3 regions of the Kocuria sp. WRN011 genome follow, and region 2 is predicted to be linked to each of the others. Evidence: predicted binding sites of a transcription regulator. Region 2 holds the regulator's gene; each other region holds the start of a gene.
The links. Region 2 encodes LexA, which represses DNA repair genes until DNA is damaged. Its sites were predicted from a motif close to TCGAACANNTGTTCGA; they were not measured.

Region 1 (2,266 bases), on a different contig from region 2:
GCATCGATCCTGTGCACCCCGTGCACCAGGGCCCAGTCCCGGACGCGTCGCAACAGTCGGTTGGCAATTCGTGGAGTACCGCGCGAACGTGAGGCCACTTCGTAGAACCCCTCAGAGGTCATGTTCAGGTCCAACAGACCTGCCGATCGGCGCAGGACGAGTTCGAGCTCGGGAACCGAGTAGAACTCCAGGTGGCCGGTGAAGCCGAAGCGATCACGCAGCGGTCCGGGCAACAGGCCCGCGCGCGTGGTGGCACCCACCAGGGTGAAGGGAGGTAGGTCCAGCGGGATGGACGTGGCACCGGCACCCTTGCCGACCACGATGTCCACGCGGAAGTCCTCCATGGCCATGTAGAGCATTTCCTCGGCCGGGCGGGACATGCGGTGGATCTCGTCCAGGAACAGCACTTCACCATGGGTCAACGAGGACAGAATGGCCGCCAGGTCACCGGCGTGTTGAATCGCAGGACCGGACGAGATCCGCAGGGGTACGTCAAGTTCCTGGGCAATGATCATGGCCAGCGTGGTCTTACCCAGGCCGGGAGGGCCCGAAAGCAGCACGTGGTCCGCGGTGCGTCCGCGCAGTTTGGAGGCTTCCAGGACGAGTGAGAGCTGAGCACGCACCCGCTTCTGCCCCACGAAATCGTCGAGGGTACCCGGGCGCAGACTCGCTTCGAGCTGCTGATCGTCCAGATCGCCCTCGGCGCCGACCAGTCGTTGCTCCCCCTGCACAGAACCGCGTTCTTCGAATGCCATCAGGACCGTCCTCGGCTACGCGCGTGACTCGTGCCCTTGGCCGTACCCAGCCAGGACAACACGGCGCGCAGGACCTCTGCCACGTTGCCGGAATCCGCAAGCTCCGGTTGAGTCTCCAGGGCGTCGTCGATGCCACGGGTGGCGTCCTTTTCGCTCCATCCCAGACCCGTGAGCGCGTCCATGACCTGTTCGCGCCACACCTGCATCTGCGGCTGCGCGGCCGGACTCTCCTTGGGTTCCGGAAGCACGAGCTTGTCGGCCAGTTCCAGCACGATGCGACGGGCGGATTTGGGGCCGATTCCCGGCACGGCGGTGAAGGCCTTGTCGTCTCCGGTGGCAATGGCGCGCCGGGTCTCGTCCGGTCCGAGCACGGAGACCGCGGCCAAAGCGGTGCGCGGTCCCACGCCGGAGACACCGAGCATCACGGTGAAGACTTCCTTCTCGTCCGCCCCTGCGAAGCCGAACAGCAAGGGGGCCTCGTCCTTGCGGGCAATGTAGGCAGTGTGAAGGTGCACCGTGGATCCCGTGCGCAGACCCGCCAGGGTATGCGGGCTGGCCTGGACCTCGATCCCGAATCCCGAGACTTCGACCACCGCCTGGGTGGCACCCACGAAGCGCACCTCACCGGTCACCGATGCAATCACTGGGCGGCTCCCGTCACGCGGGGTGACCCCGCCATAGATTCGAACACGTATACGAACTGCAACACGGCATCACTCTAACAACTCCCCCGGACATGCACAGCGCGCACCCTCCCATGGACGGCGCGCAGCGGTCGACCGGGCGGTGTCACTGGCCGAACGGGCCGTGTCATCACTCAAACGCTCTGCGCCAACCGTGGAACCGCCAGGTTCAACGGCGCGGCAGTCGGACGGCCCTGGGAGCCTTCGGTTGACGAGAGGCCGCTTCGGCTTGTTTCCACGCCTGCTGCGCGGGAGTGAGCCCGGAGGCTCGCACGGATGAGGGCTGAGAACCAGAGTGTGTAGAGGTCTTGGCCGCCGCGTTCATGCCCGACATGCCGCCGCGCCAGCCGTGGCACACGGCCAAGGCGAGGGCGTCGGCGGCGTCGGCGGGGCGCGGTGGTGCGTCCAGCCGCAGGATCCGGACCACCATGCGGTTGACGGACTCCTTGTCCGCGCCACCGTCTCCCGTGACCGCGGCCTTGACCTCGGACGGGGTGTGCCACGCGACCGGGATCTGCCGCCGTGCGGCCGCCGCAATGACCACGCCGGTCGCTTGGGCGGTTCCCACCACAGTGGGCGCATTGTTCTGGGCGAACACGCGCTCTACCGCCACGACGTCCGGTGAGAACCGGTCCATGAGTGTCTCGGCCGCGTCCATGATGGCCAGCACACGGTGTTCGAGGGCCTCGTGTGCCTTGGTGCCGTTGACCTCCACGTGCACGAACATTCCGGTGCGATTGGCAGCCATGTCCACGACCGCGAAGCCACAACGGGTCAGCCCCGGGTCCACCGCAAGAATGCGCTGTCCCGGGGCCGGTCCGCCGTCAG
Region 2 (2,266 bases):
TTGGCTCACTCCCCTAGCTTAAGCGCCGAGCAGGCCTTCACACGATTCAGCGTGCGGGGATCTCCAGCAGCTGACCGGCGGACAGTTCCGAGGATGCCAGTCCGTTGAGCTCCACAATGTCGTCCATGACCTCACGGGTGTCGCGCTGCGGGTCCGCCGCGTAAGCGATCTCCCACAGGGACTGATCGGACTGGACGGTCACGGAGTGGGTTACCGGTTCACCCACGGGATCGGTATTGGCCTGAACGGTGGAGGGAAGCAGGAAGATGACCGCGACCACCAGGAGTGCGGCGGCACCCGTAATGAGCGGCAGCCCGATGAAGACGAACCGTCCGCGACGGGTCAGGTTGAGCTTGGGCGCGCGAGTGAAGCTCTGGGCGCTGGTGGGCAAGATATGTGTGGTCATGGCAACCTCCTGGTGAACTTTCCGGTGACCGCGGGATGAAGCGGCAGGGTGTTCGAACCCTTTCCCCGGCGTTAGAACACGTTTTCGAATATCTGCGTTAAGTTCTAGCACGGGTGTACGAACCTTGTCGAGAGAAAAATCGAACATGTGTTTGAGTCCTCACTCTTGGCGCACTAGTCTTGAAGCAACGTCCGTACTAGTTGACCGAACGTCACTGACACGCATAAGCGGCAGGATTGAACTCGACGGGTACGGAGTACGTCGCGGTTGACCCCGCGGTCGGAAAACGGTGAAAGGACCCCAACTCGTGAGCACACCTTCCCCCTCCGGTTCGGAGTCCCCGCGACCCCAGCGGCCATTGACCGCGCGTCAGGGAACCATCCTGGGGGCGGTGCAGCAAGCCATCGGTGAGCGCGGTTATCCCCCGTCGATGCGTGAAATCGGCGATATTGTGGGCCTCGCCTCGCTATCGAGCGTGACCCACCAATTGGGCCAGCTCGAGAAGCTTGGCTATATCCGCCGAGACCCTCGGCGCCCTCGGGCCATGGAAGTTCTGCGCCCGCTCTCGGAGGCCGAACTGGCTCGGGAACTGGGCGAGCCAGAACCGGCCGAGCAGTCTCCGAAGGCTTCGGACGGCACACTGCACAACGTCACGCAGTTGCCCACCACCAGCCCGGATGACTCCATGGCTTCGGTGCCCCTGGTCGGACGAATCGCGGCCGGTGGCCCCATTACGGCAGAGCAGTCGGTCGAAGACGTGTTCTCACTTCCGCGCGAGTTCGTCGGTCACGGTGACCTGTTCATGCTCAAGGTGTCCGGTGATTCGATGATCGACGCCGCTATCTGTGACGGTGACTGGGTCGTGGTGCGCCAGCAGAACACCGCGCTCAACGGTGACATCGTGGCGGCCCTGCTCGATGACGAGGCTACGGTCAAGACCTTCCGCCAGCGTGACGGTCACACCTGGCTACTGCCGCAGAACACCCAGTACGAGCCCATCCTGGGCGATCACGCCACGGTGATGGGCAAGGTTGTATCGGTTTTCCGGTCCCTCTGACGGATCCTCCATTAGCCACTCACCATGAAAGAACCGGCCCGTAGGTGAATTCACCTACCGGGCCGGTTTCCGTTCGGGGGTTCACCAAAAGGAAACGGCTCCCAGCGACTGCAGGATCACGTTCCGCCCGTGTCTGAACGTCATCTCCCCATGCTGCTGCGGAACTACTGCGAGCTGCTGAGCCGTTTCAGTGCGCCCAGCACCTTGGACTTGTCCGCGGTGGGCCACAACGGCGGCAGTGACTTGGTTAGGAAGGTTCCGTATCGCGCCGTCGCCAATCGCGAATCGAGCACGGCAACCACACCGCGGTCGTTGCTGGAACGGATCAGGCGTCCCGCACCCTGGGCGAGCTTCACCGCGGCGTGGGTCGCGGACACGGCCATGAAGCCGTTACCACCGGCACGTTCGGTGGCCCTGGTCCGGGCGGTCCCCAGGGGATCATCAGGCCGCGGGAACGGAATGCGGTCGATGACCACCAAGCGACACGAATTCCCGGGCACGTCCACGCCCTGCCACAGGCTCATGGTGCCGAAAAGACTGGCGGTGGGGTCGTCCGTGAAGTCCTTCACCAGCGACGGCAGGGATGCCTCCCCCTGGCAGAGGATTTCAGTGTCGATCAGTTCGCGCAGTTTCTCGGTTGCCTCTTCCGCTGCGCGGCGGGACGAGAACAGCCCCAGGGCACCACCGTTGGAGGCCTTGAGCAGTTCGGCCAATTCAGCCAACTGCTCCGAGGACAGGCCCCGGCCCGGCTTGGGTAGGTGCCTGGCCACGTACAGGATTCCCTGCTTGGGGTAGTTGAACGG
Region 3 (2,266 bases), on a different contig from region 2:
GGCCTCGCGCCCCACGGTGAGCATCCGCACGGCGTGACCGGTGCTGAGGGTGCTGCCCTGCGGTGCCAGGTGGGTTGCGGTCTCCACGGTGAGACACCCGGCCGGTAGGACACGCTTCCATGCGCGCAGGGCCGTGCGGGCCGCCCGGTAACGACGCCGGGCCAACAGCGATCCCACGTCCGAATCCGGGCCCACGAGCACCACCAGTCCGGGAGTTCCCCCGGCCGCCGCGCGATGCACGTGGCGGGCGATCTGGTCCCGGGTCAACCCGATGGGGCGGGCTGCATGATGATCGTGGTTCCGATGGGCCGCGGACACCAGCCGGCACAGCGCCGCGTACCCGGCTCCCCCGTTACCCCCGGTGGCCAACACCACCACGCGCCCGATCACCCGAGCCGGCGGCACCGTGCTGCGCCCGTGTCGACCGTGCTGGCCTTGCCGGCCGGCGGCGGCGCGAGTGTGTTTCCCCGCCGACGCCGCCACCGGACCCAACAACGCCAGGTCCACTCCCAGCACGGGAGCCACACCGTGCTGCTGACAGGCCAGCACGTGCTTGACCACCCCGTACAACCCGTCCCTGTCGGTGCACGCCAGGACCTGCGCCCCGTAGGACGCCGCCACCTGCGCGAGCTCGTGGGGGCGAGCCACACCGTAGTGCGCGCTGTAAGCGGAAGCCACGCGCAAATGAGGGAAATGCATACCTCATATTCGAAAGTTTGTTCGATCAATGTCAAACCGCCTGGTCAGCCACGAGCCACCATTGGCCGGTGATCTCGTGGCGCACCAATTCCAGAGTGCGAGGTATCACGGCCCCGCGTTGCGCCGCCTGGACACGCCAGTGCTGCCGGTCCACCACGGACTGCCCGCTTTCCCGCGGAACTCGCTCTTCCAGCTGCCACCAGCGGCGACGTTCGTACCAGCGCTGCGGTGGGGCCGTAATGCGGTGAAGTCTGCCCCGGAACACCAACTCGCACGGGGCACCCGACTCATCGCAGTGCACCTCGCAGGGTTGCCCCCACCCCTCATCGATCCGCACCGCATCGTGCGTCTCGCTCCACGTGAGGTCCGTGTGTTCTACCGCAGTCAGTACCGTCATGACTCGATCACTCTCCCGGTGTATTCGAAACTTTATTCGAGTACTGTGAGAGTGCCAAGGGTCGCTGACACGCATAAGCGGCCCGCCACGGGATGACCCGGGAAGGCCCCCGGGGCAGCACCGGAAGAACCCGGAAACGGGCACGTCGCCCGGCCAAGGGGACCGAGCGACGTCGTCGTGACTGTGAAGTGCCGACCGCGAGGTCGTGACTGTGAAGGAGCGTGGTTATGAGGTGTAGCGGCCCGGCTTGCCCAGCAGCACGCCCACCACCGAGATCACGCAGCACGCCATGAGGAAGAGTGCTGCGGCCCAGGTCTGTCCGCCGGCGGCGGTGATCAGGGTGGCCGCGATGAGCGGGGTGAATCCCGCCACGATGGCACCGTTGGCCTCACGGGCCAGGGCGATGCCGCTGAAGCGTTCGGCGGCGGGGAACAGGCCCGCCAGGTAGGCGCCCTGCGAACCCGAGGTGCAGGCAATGACCACGCCGTAACCCACGGAAATGGCGGCGGTCGCAGCCATCGCGCTGCCCGAGGACAGCACCGAGAACAGCGGGAACGCACCCACCGCACCCAGCAGCGAGCCGAAGGCCAACACCTTATGGGCACCGAACCGGTCGGCGGCCAAGCCACCCAGCGGGGTCGCAAGCACGCCGCACACGGAACCGATGATCACCGCGGTCAACGCCGATCCCCGATCCATGCCCACGGCCGGTGAGGTCATGAAGGACAAGGAGAACACAGCCAGGATGTAGTTGAGCGCGTTGTGTCCGGTAATCGCGAAGAACCCCACGACCACCGCGCGCCAGTGCTCACGCACCAGGGCCACCACGGGCACCCTGCGGCGTTCCCCACGCTCTTTGGCGGCGTGGAGCGCGGCCAGGTATTCGGGGCTCTCCTCAAGCTTGACGCGGATGAAGATGGCCAGGGCGAACAGCACCGCCGAGGCCAGGAACGGCAAGCGCCACGCCCAATCCAACAGCACCTGATCACCCAGAGACGCCGCCCACAGAAACGCGCCGGTGGCCAGCACAATGCCGGCCGGGGGCGCGGCGAGCACGAGCGACGTCATCAGTCCACGACGCCGCGGCGGGGCGAACTCCGCAACCAGGGTCATGGCCCCGGCCAACTCGGCACCGGCCCCCATGCCCTGCAGCAGACGCAGCAGCACCAG

Region 1: ruvA (Holliday junction branch migration protein RuvA) is a predicted target of LexA. The motif match lies at 1,439-1,454, and genes of this name have one in related genera.
Region 3: CKW39_RS11010 (DUF6504 family protein) is a predicted target of LexA. The motif match lies at 1,121-1,136, and genes of this name have one in related genera.

The regions. Positions count from the first base shown of each region.
Region 1 covers NZ_NSGI01000006.1:261,230-263,495, forward strand. The annotation lists gene ruvB (Holliday junction branch migration DNA helicase RuvB) at 1-755, opposite strand, end outside; gene ruvA (Holliday junction branch migration protein RuvA) at 755-1,399, opposite strand; gene ruvC (crossover junction endodeoxyribonuclease RuvC) at 1,608-2,266, opposite strand, start outside.
Region 2 covers NZ_NSGI01000002.1:32,472-34,737, forward strand. The annotation lists gene CKW39_RS02945 (histidinol-phosphate transaminase) at 1-9, opposite strand, end outside; gene CKW39_RS02950 (LysM peptidoglycan-binding domain-containing protein) at 47-406, opposite strand; gene lexA (transcriptional repressor LexA) at 714-1,463, shown strand; gene CKW39_RS02960 (ATP-dependent DNA helicase) at 1,628-2,266, opposite strand, start outside.
Region 3 covers NZ_NSGI01000007.1:80,241-82,506, forward strand. The annotation lists gene CKW39_RS11005 (DNA polymerase III subunit alpha) at 1-699, opposite strand, end outside; gene CKW39_RS11010 (DUF6504 family protein) at 731-1,096, opposite strand; gene CKW39_RS11015 (MFS transporter) at 1,322-2,266, opposite strand, start outside.